Geotalea uraniireducens: one gene and its partner. The protein of the gene in region 2 interacts with the protein of the main gene of each other region in a pairwise test. Links are inferred from orthologs where the notes say so. Each region holds a gene or a part of one and is shown on either strand. Other genes may lie near its edges. The genes, in order: rlmB and tsaE.

Region 1 (11,171 bases), 290 kb from region 2 along the record:
TAAAAGCTGCCCTGGTTAATACGGGAGGGGACAAGAAAATCGCGAGCACCTTCTGGAGTCGATTTGGTCAAGAAAGGCGTTTCAATCTCAAGGAAGCCCTGTTCTGTCAAATACTGGCGAGTTAGCTGGGCAACCTTCGACCGCAATATGAGATTTTCCTGTAATGCGGGACGGCGAAGGTCGAGATAGCGATATTTCAGCCGCAGGTTTTCCGCTACATCGACGTAATCGTCAAGGGTAAACGGCAGTGCTTTCGAACGATTGAGAAGCTTGCAATCCGTGACAAGAATCTCGACTTCGCCGGTCTTCATGTTCGGATTAATCGTGCCCTCGGGGCGGCGAATCACCTCACCGGTAACCGCAACGACATATTCGTTCCGGATTGACTCGGCCTTCCCATGCGCCTCGACATTCCTTGCCGGGTCAAAGACGACCTGGGCAATCCCCTCACGATCGCGCAGATCGACAAAAATCAGCCCGCCATGGTCACGGCGTCGCATCACCCACCCCATCAGGGTAACAGTCTTACCGGCATCGTCGGCTGTCAGATCACCGCAATAATGGCTCCGCTTCCAATCTCCAATAATATCTGCCATAGGTCCAAGCCTCCTCAATCGTCACTTAAAACCGGTCAAGTATACTTAATGCCCCCATTTAGTTCAAGGGCTAATAGATATCTTACCGCGCAAACTGTCAGCAGAAATTGCCTACAAGGGAAAACCGTTCGAACGAAAAAAGGGTTAGCGTTTCCGCTAACCCTTTTGATACTTGGTGGAGCTGATCAGGATCGAACTGACGACCTCTTGAATGCCATTCAAGCGCTCTCCCAACTGAGCTACAGCCCCATTTCAAAGAGATTTGACTTATAGCAAATGGTGCAGACGCTGTCAATATCTTTTTCAGAAAATTATGCTGACCATTTCACTCTTGACGCTTCACTTTTCATTAGCTATACTTCGTGAGCTTTTCGCCGGAGTGGTGAAATTGGTAGACGCACCGGACTCAAAATCCGGCGCCCGCAAGGGCATGTCGGTTCGACTCCGACCTCCGGCACCATCTTGACACCAAGGGGTTCACGGCACCAGCCACGAACCCCTTTTTTTATCCTCGCTGGCCAGCCAGGCTATTTCCCCACAGCAGCCATCAACCGTTGTCGAAGAATTTCAAAAAGGACTACCCCGCCAGCTACTGACGCATTCAGGGAATTGACCCCACCCCGTAGAGGAATCGAAACGAGAAAATCGCACTGTTTACGCACCAAAGGCCGCATCCCCTCCCCTTCGGCCCCGATAACTACGACGACTTTGCCCGAAAAGCGCTGCTCATACAGTGACGCAGCGGCAGTGTCGGCCGTTCCGTAAATCCAGAACCCCTCTCCTTTCAACTCGGTAAGGGTCTGGGCAAGGTTGGTCACCTGAACAATCGGAATCGTCTCCGTCGCCCCGGCAGCACTCCGTTCAACCGTCGCCGTCACCCGGGCAGCGCGATCTTTGGGGATCAGAACGCCAGTGGCTCCGGCACAGGCCGCACTACGGATCAACGCGCCAAGGTTATGCGGGTCCTGAATACAGTCCAACGCAAGCACGAGCGAGTCGTCCTCCGCGCAACGTTGATCGGCCAGAAACTGATCAAGGTCAACGTAAGGGAATCCTTCCAACCGCAGCGCCACCCCCTGATGATGTTCGGTGCCACAGAGCCGGGTGAGGTCGGCCTTGTTGCGGCGATGGACCGCGATCTCCTTCGCCGCCGCGTCGGTAAGAAGTTTCTCCAACCGCCGGTCATGACCATCACGGGCCAGAAAAAGTTCGAAAGCCCTCCGTTTTCCACGAAGGGCTTCGCTGACAGCATTGATTCCGTAAAGCAACTCGTCTTTCATCAGGCAGCCTCGCTCATCAATCCGCCTTAACCGGCAATAATTTCTTCCAGGATCATTTCGGCTGCTGCTGCCGGATCGGGAGCATCGCCAATCGGCCGACCGATTACCAAGTAGTCACCACCGGCCCTTACCGCCTCTGCCGGTGTCATGACCCGTTTCTGGTCGTTGAGGGCGGCAAACCCCGGGCGGACTCCCGGGGTAACAATCAGAAAATCATCACCGCAGGCCCGGCGAATCAGGGGGATTTCCTGAGGTGAGGCAACGACGCCGTCAATGCCGGCCCGTTGTGCCAACTCGGCAAGTCTGACAACCATTTCCGCCACCGGTTTGTCAATGCCGACCTGGCGAAGGGTTTCGTCACTGGATGAAGTGAGAATGGTCACAGCCAACACCTTGGCTCGCTCCGCCCCTTTGAATTCATTGTCCAGCGCATCGACGGTGCGCGCCATCATTTCATAGCCGCCGAGCGCGTGGAGGTTGAAAAGCTTTACTCCGAGCCGGGCCGCTTCAAGTGATGCCATGGCCACCGTATTCGGGATGTCATGAAATTTCAGATCGAGAAAAACTTCACCACCAAACTTCTGAATCATCCGGACCGCAGCCGGCCCGCAGGCAGTGTACAACTGCTTACCGATCTTAAACATCCCCACCCGGCCGGCCAGGGTCTCCGCCCAATACTGCACATGGGCAAAATCGCTGGTATCGAGGGCAAAGATTATTTTTTGTCTGGCATCATCTCTGGTCATGGTCGGCAAATCTCCAGTGGCAGCATTAACAGGAAAGTGCTTCTTTAACGAGCGTCTGTATCCGTGCCGCGGCGTCGGCAAACGGCACCAACTGCACCTCGCCCCCTTTGCGGACCTTCAGCTCCACTTTTCCTTCGGCAAGGTTTTTCGCACCGACAACCAATCGGAGTGGAATACCGATCAGGTCGGCATCCTTGAACTTGATTCCCGGCCGTTCGTCCCGGTCATCGAACAACACTTCGACGCCCATTTCCGTGAGGGTTCGGTAGAGCTCTTCCGCCGCCGCCATCACCTCGGCATCCTTGGCGTTCACGGCCGACACGACGCAATGGAACGGTGCGATGGGAATCGGGAAGATGATACCGTTCTCGTCGTAATTCTGCTCGACGCAGGCGGCAACCGTCCGACCGATCCCGATTCCGTAACAGCCCATGAAAACGACTCGCTCCTTCCCGTCACTATCCAGGTAAGTAGCTTTGAGCGCATCGGAATACTTGGTGCCGAGTTTGAAGACATGACCGACTTCAATCCCCCGCCACACCTCCAGATGACCGGCTGCGCAACGGGGGCACTGGTCTCCGTGGACAACATTCCGGATATCGGCAAAGGTAGTGGGAGTGAAATCGCGCCCGGGGTTGACGTTCTTGAGGTGCATGTCAGCGACATTCGCCCCGGCGGTAAAGTTCTTCATCCCCTGCAACGCCAGGTCGGCAACGATCCTGATCGACAAGCCGACCGGTCCGGCAAAACCGACCGGTGCACCGGTGACCCGCTGTACGAGAGACTCATCTGCCATCATCAGCTCTTCACAACCAAGCAGATGCTTCAGCTTGATCTCGTTCAGGTCATGGTCGCCCCGTACCAAGGCAGCCACCGGCTCACCATCAGCCACCAGCAGCAGCGTCTTCACTAGCGCCGAGGCGGGAATACCGAGGAAAGCGGTGACTTCTTCGACACTCCGCTTCGCCGGCGTTTCAATCTTCTCCAATGGTCGCGGCTCGGCATGCTCTATCGGCAATGGCCGGGCCTCGGCCTTTTCGACATTGGCCGCATACTCGCATGCCGAACAAGAAACGATGGCGTCCTCCCCCGAATCTGCCAGCACCATGAATTCGTGGGACGAAGAGCCGCCTATGGACCCGGTATCGGCTTCGACCGCCCGAAAGTTCAGGCCGCAACGTTGAAAAATGCGCCGGTACGCCTGATACATCTTGTCATAGGAGATATCTGCGGCGGCACCGTCCACGTCAAATGAGTAGGCATCCTTCATAATGAACTCACGGCCGCGCATCAGACCAAAACGAGGTCGGATCTCGTCACGAAACTTGGTCTGGATCTGGTAGAGACTAAGCGGCAGTTGACGGTAACTCTTGATTTCGCGCCGCACGATATCGGTAACGACCTCTTCGTGGGTTGGGCCAAGGCAGAATTCGGCATCCTTGCGATCCTTGAAACGGAGCAACTCCTTGCCGTATTGTTCCCAGCGCTTCGATTCTTGCCAGAGTTCGGCCGGTTGCACCGATGGCATGAGAAGCTCGATGGAACCGGCTCGGTTCATCTCTTCACGGACGATCTTTTCCACTTTACGGACCGAGCGAAGTCCTAACGGCAAATAATTGTAAATCCCGGCCGCCAGCTTGCGAATCATGCCTGCCCGCAGCATCAGTTGATGGGAGATCACCTCGGCATCAGAGGGGGTCTCTTTCACTGTAGGGATGAAATACTGGGAATAACGCATAGTTAACCTCTAGAGGGATTTTTCTTTGGCCATCTTCTCCACTTCGGCGACCAGAGCATCAGCCATCTCCTGTTCCGGTACCTTACGAACAACTTCGCCATGACGAAACAGCAGCCCCTCGCCACGCCCTCCGGCAATCCCGACATCGGCTTCCCGCGCTTCGCCGGGGCCGTTAACGACGCAGCCCATTACCGCCACGGTCAGAGGCGCGTCGATGGAAGCAATCCGTTGTTCAACTTCTTCGGCTACCTTGATCAGATCGATCTGGCATCTGCCGCAAGTGGGACAGGAGACGAAGTTGACTCCTCGCTGTCGCAAACCGAGCGCCTTGAGAATCTCGTAGGCAACCCGCACCTCGTCGACTGGATCGCCGGTCAATGAGACCCGCATCGTATCGCCGATTCCGTCGGCAAGGAGGATGCCGAGCCCCACCGCCGACTTGATGGTCCCGGAAAAGACCGTCCCGGCCTCGGTGATGCCGATATGGAGCGGATAATCGACCTTCCGGGCCAACAGTCGGTATGCTTCGACTGTCTTGTTGACGTCGGAGGCTTTCAGGGAAATCTTGATCTGGTCGTAACCCAGCTCTTCGAGAATCCTGACATGCCCGAGGGCTGAAGCAACCATTGCCTCGGCGGTCGGATGCCCGTACTTGGCCAGGAGCTCCTTCTCAAGAGAGCCGGCATTGACGCCGATCCTGATCGGGACCAGCCGATCGCGGGCGGCTTGCACCACCTCTTCGACTTTCCAGCGTTCACCAATATTGCCGGGGTTTAGGCGGAGGCCGTCAATCCCCCCCTCCAGCACCGTCAACGCCAGCCGGTAGTCAAAATGGATGTCGGCAATCACCGGGATCGAACTCTGGCGCTTGATCTCGCCAAGCGCAGTGGCGGCGGCCATGTCGGGGACGGCGCAGCGGACGATTTCACACCCGGCTGCTGCCAGGCGGCCAATCTGGGCGACCGTCGCCGCCACATCCCGGGTGTCGGTGTTGCACATCGACTGCACCGAACACGGAGCCCCCCCGCCGATGGCGACGGAGCCGATTCTGATCTGTCTGGTCTCCCTTTTCATAACGGGGCATAGTGCCGGAATAACGGTGAAAAGTCAAGCAGGCTTTGGGACGCGAAAGTCCGCCACACCGGGCCGTCCAGCAGAAAGAGGACGGCTAACAATCAGAAGGAATAGGCAAGGTGAGTGCCGACCAGAAAATACTTGAAGCCGGTTGCCGTACCGAGGGCGTAGTTACCGAATTCGCCGTTGACTTCACCGCGAAATCGGTTGGTCAGCCGATAACTGATAGAGCCGGTGATGCCGCCAAACAGATTGTCCGTATGGTCATCGTAGCGGTCGAATGATTGGAAGCCCCCGTATGGTTCCAGGAAGAGGCCGAAACGATCCTTAGTCCAATCAAGGGAAACGATCAGCTGGTGGGACATGAAATTCTCGGGGTCAAAATAGCCATCACCGCTCTGACGATCAAAATCGAGATACCGGAAACGATAGCCGGCACGGATGGTAGGATTCTTTTCCCAGAGTGATACCGTTGGCCCGATCGTGATATCGTTGGCGTGGTTCGCATCGGAGAAGCTCCGATAGGTATAACGGCCGTAGAGCGTGAGCTGGTTGGCCAGCCGCTGGGAAAGATAACCATCAACCGCCAGAACGCGAATTTTGTTTTCCAGCAGCTCGGCGGTATCGTTGAACAGATCTTTGTGAACACCGACCCCGGCAACGCCACGGCCAATCTCAAAATCGGAATTAAGTCGCCAGGAAAAGAGCGTCGTACCTGTCCCCTCATCGACCTGATGGATCCCCGCCCCCGCGCCGACACTGATTCTGTCGGTCGCTTTCAGATAGCCGCCAGTAAGCAGGCTGTTTTCACTGAGGTGACGGTAGTCGTCCCGGGCATCGTCATGCAGATATTCAGCCGCCAGATTCCAGGCCGGCTGGTGAAAATTATAGGAAACCCCATAGCGGTTAAGCTGGTTGTTATCGGTATCGTTGTAATAGCTGTAGCGTGTGTCAACCGTACTGGTGGTAATCTTGTCGATCTCAACCAGCAACCCTTTCAGGTCCCGTTCTTGATACGGATAGGCAGGCTTCAGACTCCGGGCGATTTTTACCGCCTCACCTTTGTGCCCGCTGCGCAGCAAAGCATAGGCAAGTCCGACTTCGGCATCAAAACTCTCACCGCCGGCCAGGAGCTGCCGGTAGATGGCGATGGCCTCGGCATAGTCACCTTTCCAGCGCAGGGCATTTGCCTTGACCAGCAGCGCGTCCCGATTTTCGGGCTGGGCGGCGAGAGCCATTGTCACTTCGCGGAGAGCATCATCCTGGGCGCCTTTCCAGGACAATGTCCGGGCCAGATCGATCCGGGCAACGACATTTGTCGGGTCGTCGGCCAGCACGGCGCGCAACTCGCGAATCGCATCGTCCAGACGGTCACCCCAGGAGATACGCACCGCCATCTGAACACGTTGTTCGACGGGGAAGCCACGGTACAGGGCAAGAGCCGCGACATATTCGGGAGCTGCCTTGGCAAACTGCTCTTTTTCGGCAAAAAGATCGGCCAGCTCTTTGTGAAATTCCGCTTTTACCTGTGCCGAAGAAGCACTGGCAATCGCCAACTGGTAAAACTTCACCGCCTCCTCGACATTGCCGGCCCGAAACATTTCCGCCGGCGACGCGGCATAGCCGATCCCGGATATCAGCAGCAGCGCCGCAATTACTCCCGCCATCACCTTCATCGTCATCAATCCTCTCCCAGATATTGCTGAAAAGAAATCAAATCCAGCTTATTATTGATTGCCAGTCGCGGAATTGCCAGCCAGTCGGTTCCCGGCCCCAACAGGCCTTCATTAGATGTCAGGAGATAGGTAAAACCGGCCTGTCGTGCTACATCGACCCAGTCCGGGCGGTAGACCCCGTAGGGCCACGCCAACACAGACGCCTTTTTGCCGAGTTCGTGTTCGATGATCTGCTGGAAACGGAACAGGTCCGCGGCCAGCGCCGACACCGTCGGCTTGCCAAGTGCTGCCATGGAATGGAGGCCAAACGTATGGCAGGCAATCTCTATTGAACATTCGGCAGACAGATAGCGGTACTCGTCCCAGCTGAGCATCGGCCGACGCCCTTCCCGCTCCATGTATTTCCCGACCAGATTGCCGATAACGGCGATGGTTGCCGAAAAACTGTATGCCTTGCAGAGCGGCAGCGCATAGTTGATGAACGAAGCATAGCCATCGTCGAAGCTGATTACTGCCAGCCGTCCGGTTTCATCTTGTGGTGCGGCACAGGCTTCGCTGACCGTGACCACCCGATATCCCTGTTGGTGGAGCCACTCCAGCTGGGCGGCAAACAGTGACGGAGCAATCGTATAGGGATCGCGGTGCTGGTTAGAAATATCGTGGTAGAGCAGTACCGGCACCGTGCCCCGCTCCGCGGCAAGGCAGCGAAACGGCAGAGTGAGGGAGGCAAGTGCGGCACCGCTCAAGACGATAAACTGGCGGCGATTGAGATTCATCCGGGTCACTCCGCGATCAGGGCGAGGGCCGCCCGATAAACGTCATAACTTCGCTTCAGATATGTATGGTACAGTGGATGCGACCAGCCGGCCCATTGATAGCGCCGGACAGCCGAAACACCGAAACCGCTCGGCAGCGTATCGGTCAGATTGGATTCCAGGCCGGTTGTTCGGGCTTGTAAGCCTTTACCTGACGGCGAAAATGAGCCGGCAATCACCGCTATTCCGGTCGTCGTCCGGGTTTTACCCGCCGGGTCGATCCAAAGCGCTTGCCGGGAACTGGGATCGGTGATATTGAGCAGCCCCCAAGGGAGCCGCAGTTCGATCATCGTTCCGGAGACGTGGCAGTCTGCCAGTGAATCGTAGTCCGACCGCCGCGGGTCGAGCGAACCGAAACGTAGTCCGCTCATCGAAAATACCCGTGCCGGATAGAATCGACTGCCATCCTTGCTGATCCGGCGATGGTTGGTGATGTTCTGCATCATCACCCACTCACCGAGATCGGAACGACGGGGCGCCACGGCGCCGGTCCCCTCATTGAGATACTTGTCGTAGGAGCGACAGACGAGAATCCGGCTTTGCCCCTCCCCCGCCAGATGAATAACGAACGACAGGCCGAGCGGGCTCCAGGCGTTCACCCCACACGGCAGACGGGTCTCGCCGGTCGCCGCACCGCAGGTATCGAGACCAAGCAGGAAATTGCTCCGCCTGAAATCGATCGGTCCGGCCGTTTCCAGCAACAGATAGAAGAATCCCTCGTCATGTTGGGCCGACAGTCGGCGAAGCGTCCGTGCCGGATCATTGCCATCGTTAAACGCAACGGCAGGACCGCCGGCAGGTTGTTCGTAGAGGACTTCGGCCGAGCGCCATTCATCGCGATTACCGGCAAGATTCGTCAATTTCCCCGGATAGCCGGGATAGGCTGCCAGCAGGCCGTAGCACTGTTCGGCATCCTGCAGGTTGAACCAGCAGGGATTACGGTCAGCAGGCAATTCATATGGGTAAAATACCCAGTTTCGCTTGAACCATTCGTCGAACCAGCTGAACAGCATCCCCCCCGCCATGCCGACATCGCGGATATCCGTCATCAATCGGCCGTTAATCTCGCCCTGGGCTGCATCGTTGTGGCCGCCGTGGTGCCAACCGTTCTTCTGCCAATGGGTCGGTTCGCGACTGCTTGGCACCCCGAACTCGGCAATCACCACCGGCTGCCGGCCATGATGATCCTTAAGTCGCTGCAGGTAGCTTCGGTAGGGATGATGGTCGGTAGGATCGTCGTTGTTCAGGAAGTCAGGGTAATAGGGATAAACGTGGTAGGAGGCGAAAAAACCGCCCCCCTGCCGGGTGACGATCTTGGCCGGGTCGAAGCTTTCAACATCCTCGTTTTCGCTACAGGTGCCGCTGTCCACCTCGATCCCCTGCCAGCGCAGCCCCTGTTCATAGGTCGACTCTGAAGGATGCGCCAGCGGGTCGAGGGTTGGCCAGTTGATAATGGTTACCGGATGGCAGCAACCGAAGCGCGACTGTTCATAGTCCTGAAGATAATCGCAACACTCCGTCGCCCAGACCTCGAAAGGAGACCCGTCGGCAATCTCCAGGAAACTGCCCCGCCAGCTGCCGATCCGACGACCGTGGGATTCATTGAACGCCTTAACGGCGCAACTCTCCCACTCGCGGCCCACCACAAATGCCGCCGTGTACGGCGATACATCTCGGCGATATGCACCGTGGGGCATTCCCGGACGCTCCGGGAAATCGGCAACCCCGCAGACGGCATCGACAGCTTCGCGAATCTGCCGCCGCAAGTACGCCAAAAAATGCGTCCCGCGGAAATCGTTCTGTTCTGGTGGTTCGAGCCAGATTCCCTGGAAAAGGAACAGCCGCCCGCCCCCTTCATTGTAGTCGGCCAGGGCTTCGTAAAACGACGGAGGATGCACGGCATAAATCCGCAGCGAATTGACCCCCAGCTCTTCCATCTGTTTGAACCAGGTACGGTAGGTAGCCCCGACGATCGGGTATTCGCCGGGGAAGTAGCCGGGAAGACCGAGCCCGAGGTTAATCCCCTTAACGAAGAAACGTCGCCACCGCCCCTGCTCGTTAAGCTGCAGAAAATCGGTAGCGGCCCGAAACCGGCAGCGGCGCTGACCGCCCTTGACAAGAGGGACGGCCAAGGAATCCAGTCTCGCCACCCACCGGGTGGCATCGCGCTCGGCCGGATCGAGCGCCAGTGCTTTATGGAACGCCCAGCGAGCCGTCGGCAGATCGCCGAGCCGATACCACGCCTCGCCCAGTCCGACAAAACTTCGGGCGCTCAGTTGACCTTCCTGAGCCCGGCGGAAGATGTTCAGTGCTTCCTGGCAGTCGCCACGCTGCAGCGCGGAAAAGCCGAGATGCAGATAATCCGTCATCGCCACTCCTCAAGACAGCGAATTGTCGAAACGAGCAAATCAGGCAAGTGCATCCGCCTCTTCCCGATCGATTCGCTTCCGGGCGGCCTTACCCCAGCCTTTCCGCCAGAAAAAGATCGTCGCAACCAAGCGCTCGATGACAATAATCTGCCGATAGCCGAAAAACTCCAGCACGCCGAAGAGACAGAGCTTCAGGATATCGCTCAAGCTCCCGTAACGGCGGTATATCAAGTTGTCGAGCAGGATCGACCCGAGATTGATCCAAGTCCCCCAGAGCACCGCCAGCAGGAAGAATAACAGTGCGAACTCGCGATTCACCTGGCCGAGGAGAAAGAGCACGACAAAGCCAAAGTAACCGAGGAGCTCGACGGCCGGCCCCATCGCCTCGACAAATACAAAGTAGGGGAAACCGAACATGCCAACCATGCCGAACCGTGGATTGAGAAACATTTTCCGGCTGTGCCAAAGGCTGTCAATCAACCCTCGATGCCAGCGATTCCGCTGTTTCAACAGTGACCGGAGATCGGACGGCACCTGGGTCCAGCAGACCGGATCGGGCACGAAGATCACCTTGTAGGGAATCCGCTGTTCCCGGCAGTGGCAATGAAGCCGCACAACCAGATCCATATCCTCGCCGACACTCTTCCGGTACCCGCCCACCGCCACCGCCATGTCCTTGCGGAAGATGCCGAATGCCCCGGAAATAATCAGCAGACTATGGAAGTAATTCCAAGAGGTCCGCCCCGACAAAAAACCTTTCGTATACTCGACAGTCTGAAAACATTCGAGCCACTTTCCCGGCGCCCGGACGGTCTTGACGATGCCGTCCTCCACTTCACAACCATTGAGTACCCTGACGATCCCGCCGGTGGCAATC
Region 2 (8,410 bases):
AACCCCTACGGTTGCCCGCTGGATCCTAAGTCCAGTGCGTCTGCCAGTTCCGCCACTCTCGCAAAAAACTGCGCCACATACGAATAAGCCCCGTTTATCACGGGGCTTGTCTTAAATGGGGTGGCTAGTGGGATTTGAACCCACGAATGCATGAGTCACAGTCATGTGTGTTAGACCCCTTCACCATAGCCACCATATTATTCTTTTGGCACGCCTGAGAGGATTCGAACCTCTGACCTACGGATTAGAAGTCCGTTGCTCTATCCAGCTGAGCTACAGGCGCAGTTCTGGTCGGGGTGAGAGGATTCGAACCTCCGACCCCCTGCTCCCAAGGCAGGTGCGCTAGCCAGACTGCGCTACACCCCGTCGGAATTTGTATAATTAACACACCCGTGCGTGGCATGCAAGCATTTTATACGATCACGGAGAAAACAAGTACTTTTTCAATTCAGCGAGTGCCTTGCCGCGGTGACTTATCCGGTTTTTAACTTCGCTGGGCAGTTCGGCAAGGGTTTTCCCTTGATCGGCAACATAGAAAAGCGGATCGTAGCCAAACCCCCCGTTACCGTGCGGTTGGTCAAGAATCATCCCAGCAAGCTCTCCCCGGAAAATCAGGCATTCGCCACCGGGAAAACATAGTGCAATTACACAACAGAATGACGCATTTCTCGCAGCTAAAGGAAACCCCGTCAGTTCCGCGAGGAGTTTATCGTTATTCTCTCCGTCCGATGCACCTTCCCGTGCAAAGCGGGCAGAAAAGACCCCAGGGCGCCCGCCCAAGAGAGGAACTATCAAACCCGAATCATCGGCCAGAGAAGGAAGACCGGTAGCTACAACTGCACTTCGGGCTTTTTTGACTGCATTCTCTTCAAATGTCTCCCCGTCCTCAGCAACCTCTGGAAACTCGGCAAAGTCATCGGGAGACAGCAACGTAATCTCCATCCCGGCAAGGAGTTCGGCAATCTCTCGCATTTTCCCCTTATTGCGCGTGGCAATAACAAGATGTGTCATTCTGCAAGAACCTCATTCTGGATGGCAATCAGCTGACGAATCCCGCGCATCGCCATGTTACGCAGCTCATCCATCTGGCTTACCGTAAACGGTTCGAGCTCTGCGGTACCCTGAACTTCAACAAAACGCTCGGAGGATGTCATCACGAAATTCATGTCTACTTCAGCCGACGAATCTTCAAGATAATTAAGATCGAGCAAAACCTCGCCATTCACAATGCCGACACTCACAGCAGCGACAGATTCACGTAGCGGTATCGCTTCGATGGCCCCCTCAGTGACCAGCCCCCGCAAGGCATCGGCCAGAGCTACATAGGCTCCCGTTATTGACGCTGTTCGTGTCCCGCCATCGGCCTGAATGACATCACAATCAACCAAAACGCTTCGCTCTCCCAAGAGCGTCAAATCTGTGACGGCCCGCAGTGATCGACCAATGAGCCTTTGAATTTCATGGGTCCGGCCGCCGATTTTACCCTTGACCGCCTCACGCGGCGAACGTGAATGGGTAGCCCGGGGAAGCATCGAGTATTCTGCGGTTACCCATCCGCTCCCTTTACCCCGAAGAAAAGGCGGGACACTAGCCTCAACTGACGCGGTACAAATTACTTTCGTATCCCCAAACGATACCAACACCGAACCTTCAGCATGCTTAATATAGTTCCGGACAATTTTGATATCCCTGAGACTTGCAGCATCACGTCCATCCGCACGCATAATTCACCTCTCTTGACCAGGATTGGGCGCTATACGTTAAACGATCAAAGCTAGGCTGTCAACTCTCCAGCCGATTAGCGGCGGCGTCTTCCCCAAGAGAGTAGTGTGAGGCATCCAGTGCTACGGGAATCTCCTTTTCAAGGGAAAGCTCGGCGAGCAGCCGATGCAGAAGGTGCTCGGCAACCTCATCGCGTCCCATTGCCAGACAAACCTTGCCACCAGCCATCATGCCGTGGCCGCCGGCAAGTCCGAGACCGGCGACGATGCGCCTGCTGAGCTCTCCCGCATTGATATCGGAGCGATTGGTGCGGAGAGAGAGAATGATTTCGTTGTTATAGCAACCCGAAGCGAATACGACTTCAATCTTCTCCAGCCGGAGAAACAAATCAGCCATTTCGGCAACAATTTCCGGGAATGAAAGTTCACCCAAATCGGTCACCAACAAGCTTGAATAAAGCCTAGTGTTTTCAATGGCACGGTTCAGCGTAAGAAAATACTCTACCGGTAGTTTCGGATAGGTAATCTCATAGAGAAGTCTCTTGTTGGCGAGCGGAAATAACCGGAGATATGCATCCCGATCAGGCTTGTTTGCCTCTCGGCCCAAATCCTGTGTTTCGGACTTGATGGCATAATAGACTGCGGTAGCCAACTTGGTACTGATCGGGACGTCTTGGACAACTAGGTATTCATACAAAATAGTCGCTGTCACCCCATAATCTTCGCGGATATCAACCCAGTGGCACAACGTGCTGGTCTCACGCAAGGGATGATGGTCGATCACGACATCTACCCTGGTTCCAGAGGGGAGCGAATTATTGCCCGTACCGGGCTGAGTATCAAGCATGCACACGACGGAGAAATCCTGGAGATTCAAGATGGTGAGTGGTTTCAACGGTATTTCGAGTTCCTTGGCCATCACGATATTTTCGCTCCTCCCGATCATCCCAGAAAAAGCGATGATTGCCTCCCGGTTGAGCTTCATCACGAAGAGATGCCGTAATGCCATTGCAGAAGCAAGACAATCGGGATCGGGGTTATCATGAACAACTATCAGAATCTTCCCACGCCCTCTTGCCCAAGTTAACAATTCATCAACAAATTTCTTGGTAGTCTGTAGCGAACGTTGTTCAACCATCAATCTCACCAGTAGTCCAGTATTAGCCACCCAGTAGAACTGCCGCTCAGCCTCATGATTCGTATCAGACTTGTGCAGACAAAAAAAGAGGGGAAAGTAGACTTTCCCCTCTTTTTACGACCGCAAACTACTATTAATCAGCCAAGAAACACGTTCTGGTTTCTCGCACGATTCGCAAGGATGGTCGGATCGATTACCTCGCCACAACAGGTGCACTTCCACGCATCGAAGGACCTCACGAAATCGTAGAATTTTTCCGCAAACATCCGGCCTTTGCATTTCGGGCATTTCATAAGGTATCCCCCCATATTTGAAATTCAACAGAAGTGCTTGGGGGATTTCACCATATATGCCAATCTTACTTGACAAAAAGCTCATCATACACAACGCCGCCAGCAACACATAATTGTCTAATAATTGCAAGGTGTTATATAACCGAAAAAATATGGTTTAAGTCGTGACATAGTCGCCGGGCCGATCCCGGGAACCAATCCGAGTTGGCGAAACGAGGTAAAATCGCCAATCTGTTGACGGTACTCCAAAATTGATTGAGCAGTTGCCGGACCAATCCCGGGGAGAGCTTCCCAATCTGCCCTCGACATGCTGGACAGATCCAACGGAATGCCAAGGGTAACACGTTCATGCGCCGACATTCTCTCGCATGAAACATGTGTATATCCGGTATGTTGTACATCGAATATTATAACATCCCCTTCACAAACGCGCTGTAGGCCAACGCTATCGTCGAGGAGAATCAATGAATCGGCAGGGACCGACAATTTCATGACGCTACCAATTGTCGCCGGGACCGAAACTTGGTAAATCCCTGAGAATTCTGGTATTCCGGCGACTTTTACAAGTGCCTTGCCGGGCGTTCGATGTAGAAAAGCCACGGCATCCCTTTTTGCCGGGGACGGTCCGTGGCTTTTATCGTACAACTGGAGCAAGAGCGCCAAGGCGGCAAACGAAGTGAGTGCCAGCCGCTTGGCACGGCCATTCATTTCAAAACGGCCTCACCGTCTTCAGACTTGTGAAGCTTGTATTCAACGCTATCGATAAGGGCCTGATACGAGGCATCAATGATATTTTCTGAAACGCCCACCGTCCCCCAGCGACTCTCCTTGTCGCCTGATTCAATGAGAACTCTGATTGACGATGCGGTTCCCTGGCCAGCTGGTAAGACGCGGACTTTATAGTCCAGCAGCTTTACTTCCTTCAATTTCGGATAGAACTTTTCAAGTGCTTTTCGTAATGCGTTATCGAGCGCATTGACCGGGCCATTTCCTTCAGCGGCAGTATGCTCCACCTTGCCCCCGACTTTGATCATAATGGTAGCCTCTGAAAACGGCTTCTGGTCTTCATGGCGCTTTTCATCGATGACCCGAAAACCGATTACCGAGAAAAATTTGCGGTGGGTGCCGAGTGCCCTTTTCATCAGCAGTTCAAACGATGCCTCCGCCCCTTCGAACTGATACCCCCGATTCTCCATCTCCTTGATGTTGTCAAGGATTTCCAGAGTGACGGGATCCTTACTATCCATATTGATATTGAACTCTTCGGCTTTGGCCAAGATGTTCGACCGACCGGACAGGTCGGAAACCAACACCCGGGTCATATTGCCCACCAGCTCGGGACGCAAGTGTTCGTAGGTTTCGGGATGGCGCTGAATGGCACTGACATGCACGCCCCCCTTGTGGGCAAAGGCCGAATTGCCGACATAGGCCTGATGCTTGTTGGGAGAAAGGTTGGCAAGTTCGTAAACGAAGCGGGACAGGGCCCGCAGTTTCTTCAACTGATCGTCGCTGATGCACTCCAGCCCCATTTTCAGCTTCAAGGCAGGAATGATCGAACAGAGGTTGGCATTACCGCAGCGCTCACCGAAACCGTTGATGGTCCCTTGCACCTGAACGATCCCCTGATCCACCGCATGCAAGGAATTGGCAACGGCGCACTCGGAATCATTATGGGTATGGATGCCGAGCGGCGTCTTGATCTGCTTTCTGACGTCCTTGATGATTTCGACGAGTTCGAATGGCATCGTCCCGCCATTCGTATCGCAGAGAACGATACAGTCGGCCTTTGCCTCTTCCGCCGCCTTGAGGGTCTTGATGGCATACTCGGGATTTGCCTTGTAACCGTCAAAAAAGTGTTCGGCGTCGTAAAATACCTCAGGGACACGCCCCTTCAGATATTCAAGCGAATCGAATATCAGCTCGAGATTCTCCTCAAGAGAAATCCGGAGCGCTTCATGTACATGGAAATCCCATGTTTTACCAAAAATGGTAACGACATCGGGTTCAGCCTGAACGAGAGTTTTGAGGTTATGATCTTTATCGGGAGTAATCTTGGCACGACGTGTCGAACCGAACGCAGCGATCTTCGCCTGGGAAAGCTTCTCTTTTTTGATATCCTTGAAGAAGGCGACATCTTTCGGGTTACTTCCTGGCCACCCACCTTCGATATATTGGATACCGAGTTCGTCGAGACGATGGGCAATGCGCAGCTTGTCTTCTACAAGAAACGAAATATCTTCTGCCTGAGTTCCATCACGGAGGGTGGTGTCGTAGAGTTTTACAAGATTCATCTGATCACCTTTTCAAGTAACGGTTCATTGTCGTGCCTGCTAACGCAAGTAAGGATCATTCGGCCTTGGCCGCCGTACCGGCGAGGCCAAATACATCATGAAGCACCCGCACTGCCAACTCAGTATATTTCGCATCAACCACCACGGAAACCTTGATTTCCGAGGTTGAAATCATCTGAATGTTGATACCTTCCTGTGCCAGCGACTGGAACATTTTGGTCGCGACCCCGGCATGGCTACGCATCCCAACACCGACGACGGAAATTTTGGAAATGTTCTCATCCGCCGTCACATTGCTGGCGTTGATTTCTTTAGCCGCTTCCTTGGTAATATTCAGAGCTTTTTTGAAATCCGCCTTGGTAACGGTAAAGGTGAAGTCGGTAAAACCGTCTTCGCTGACATTCTGAACGATCATATCGACGGAAATATTTGCATCGGAAAGAGGTGACAACAGTTTAGCCGCGATCCCCGGCTTGTCCGGGACATGCATGACGGCAATCTTTGCTTCATTCTTGTCGTAGGCGATCCCCGAAACGAGAACTGCTTCCATATCCTTATCCTCCTTGGTAACCATTGTCCCTTGATTATCATTAAAACTGGAACGGACGTGAATGTCCACATTGTACTTCTTGGCAAACTCGACCGAACGGATCTGCAGAACCTTCGCCCCGAGGCTGGCCAGTTCGAGCATCTCATCATACGAAATCTTGTCGATCTTGCAGGCGTCGCTGCAAATATTGGGGTCGGTCGTATAAACACCGTCGACGTCGGTATAGATCTCGCAAACATCGGCCTTCAAGGCTGCTGCCAAGGCAACGGCCGAAGTATCGGAACCGCCACGGCCAAGGGTTGTGATGCTACCGCCCTTGTCGACCCCCTGAAAGCCAGCAACAATAACAATGGTTCCATCTTTGAGATCGCCGCGAATATTTTCGTCTTCGATCTTTTCAATCCGGGCTTTGCTGTATGAACTGTCAGTAACGATCGGCACCTGCCAGCCGTGATACGATTTGGCCTTATAGCCCATCGCCTTGAGGCACATGGCAAGAAGAGCAATGGAAACCTGCTCGCCCGACGCCACCAAGACGTCGTATTCGCGGTTATCAGGAAACTCGCACACTTCATTGGCCAGCGCGACCAGCTTATTAGTTTCACCCGACATCGCCGAGACAACGACTACCATGTCATTGCCAGCGTCATAGGTCTTGGCAACCCTCTTGGCAACATTGCGGATCCGCTCGATTGTCCCCATTGAGGTGCCGCCATATTTTTGGACCACCAGAGCCATCTACCGTCCCTCCTTTATGCTGTTCTTACAATTCCAAACTGTGCATCAATCGTATACAAACGCCAAACATCGTCCCTTAATATCAGGAATCACCATGGTGGTCAAAACATTTTTTTAATATCGACTCATAGAGAGAACCGAACGGTTGAAACTCGAATCGACGGGCATTCTCGCCGCTTCGACTGATGGTGATATCCAGTCGTAGGGCAGGAAGTGTGTCAGTTATCCGCTCCGCCCACTCAACAAGGCAAACCCCCTGGCCGTAAAAGTATTCCTCAAAACCAAGTTCTACGACGTCGTAATGGTCGTGCAGCCGATAAAGGTCGAAATGATAAAAGGGGAGCCGCCCCTGATACTCATTAACCAAAGTATAGGTCGGGCTGGTGATAGGTTGCGTTCGATCAACGCCAAGACCGGCAGCTACACCACGGGCAAACTGGGTTTTCCCTGCACCGAGATCGCCATACACGGCAATGAAGCTGCCCGGTCCCAACTGTTTCCCCAATTCTTCGCCTAGCTTGACTGTCTCATCAGCGCTTGCAGTGAATCGATTCACCAAGAATCCCGCCTAACCGATCATGGTTCGAATGAGGTCGATCCGCGAGACGATACCAATCAATTTTTCCCCATCAACGACCGGCAAGGTATGAATCTTTTTGTTTGTCATGATATCGGCAACTTCGCTGACCGTTGTATCAGCCGTCACTGATTGGACATCGGCGTTGAAAATATCACCAACCGCCTGACCGGTCATTTTCTGCAGCTCTTTTTCGAATTTTTTCTCGCTCTCAAGGTAGAACACCCAGTCGAAAAGCGAGATTACCGTCGGGATATGGAGGCTCTTGTCCTGTTCGATCAAATCCGATTCGGTGACAATACCGATAAGATTCCCGGCATCGTCGACAACCGGAATGCTGCCGATGCGATGGGCAGTGAACAGCTCGGCAAGCTCGCGAATCGAAGTCTCTCTCTTTACCGTCACGAGGGTGGTTGTCATTATGTCTCGTACTTTAAGCATAAATTGTCTCCTGAAAAGTCAGTTCAAACTGCGAAATGCCACGGGCAAATGTTCCTGAACATCAACGGCGGACATGCCGATCTCTCCCTTTTCGCCGGCTACGAGGTCAGCGGCGTAACCATGGATGAATACCGCCAGCTGGCAGGCGGTAAATGGCTCATAGCCCTGACCAAGCAAGGAGGTGACAATGCCGGTAAGGACGTCCCCCATCCCACCCGAGGCCATTCCCGGGTTGCCACTCCCGTTGATCGACAGCCTACCATCCGGAGCCGCCACGACCGTCCGCGCCCCCTTGAGTATCACATATACCCCATAGCGCACGGAAAAAGCCCGGGCGACGCCGAGCCGGTCTGCCTCGATCTCGGCGATTGAGGCTCCGGTCAGTCGGGCCATCTCTCCCGGATGAGGAGTAAGGACGACCGTCGGCGATTTTTTGTTCGCCAACGCTTCAACCTCCTCGGAAAGAGCGTTGAGCCCATCGGCATCGACGACGAGAGGCGCCGTGACCAGCCTGATCACCTGACGGACAAGTTCGGCCGTGGCGGTATTCCACGACATCCCGGGACCGATGGCAATGCTGTCTTTGCCCTCCCAAGCCCCGACAATGGCCGGCAGCGCAGTGGACCCCAGGAAACCTTGCCCGTCGTCGGGAAGAGGTATC

What was found.
Region 1: the proteins of tsaE (region 2) and rlmB interact in binary tests that used the Escherichia coli proteins (3 or more experiments, as listed by UniProt). The link is inferred for Geotalea uraniireducens from one-to-one orthologs.

What each region holds. Positions count from the first base shown.
Region 1 is NZ_AP027151.1:2,199,668-2,210,838, reverse strand. What follows is about bases 1-2,895. They hold rlmB (23S rRNA (guanosine(2251)-2'-O)-methyltransferase RlmB), read right to left. Parts: upstream 1,877-2,895; coding sequence 1,124-1,876; downstream 1-1,123. Other genes in these bases: QMN23_RS10230 (proline--tRNA ligase), read right to left, coding at 2,648-2,895; pyrF (orotidine-5'-phosphate decarboxylase), read right to left, coding at 1,903-2,622; aspS (aspartate--tRNA ligase), read right to left, coding at 1-596. Outside these bases: more of QMN23_RS10230, read right to left, coding at 2,896-4,360; ispG (flavodoxin-dependent (E)-4-hydroxy-3-methylbut-2-enyl-diphosphate synthase), read right to left, coding at 4,370-5,434; QMN23_RS10220 (tetratricopeptide repeat protein), read right to left, coding at 5,536-7,116; QMN23_RS10215 (polysaccharide deacetylase family protein), read right to left, coding at 7,116-7,886; QMN23_RS10210 (tetratricopeptide repeat protein), read right to left, coding at 7,892-10,294; QMN23_RS10205 (glycosyltransferase family 2 protein), read right to left, coding at 10,334-11,171. UniProt on the Escherichia coli protein: Specifically methylates the ribose of guanosine 2251 in 23S rRNA.
Region 2 is NZ_AP027151.1:2,493,788-2,502,197, forward strand. The notes cover bases 5,551-8,410. They hold tsaE (tRNA (adenosine(37)-N6)-threonylcarbamoyltransferase complex ATPase subunit type 1 TsaE), read right to left. Parts: upstream 7,288-8,410; coding sequence 6,814-7,287; downstream 5,551-6,813. Other genes in these bases: QMN23_RS11690 (aspartate kinase), read right to left, coding at 5,551-6,731; QMN23_RS11700 (CBS domain-containing protein), read right to left, coding at 7,300-7,749; QMN23_RS11705 (NAD(P)H-hydrate dehydratase), read right to left, coding at 7,768-8,410. Also shown: QMN23_RS11665 (XTP/dITP diphosphatase), read right to left, coding at 421-1,011; rph (ribonuclease PH), read right to left, coding at 1,008-1,724; QMN23_RS11675 (DHH family phosphoesterase), read right to left, coding at 1,783-2,859; QMN23_RS11680 (ComEA family DNA-binding protein), read right to left, coding at 3,270-3,860; cimA (citramalate synthase), read right to left, coding at 3,857-5,443; more of QMN23_RS11690, read right to left, coding at 5,499-5,550. UniProt on the Escherichia coli protein: Required for the formation of a threonylcarbamoyl group on adenosine at position 37 (t(6)A37) in tRNAs that read codons beginning with adenine.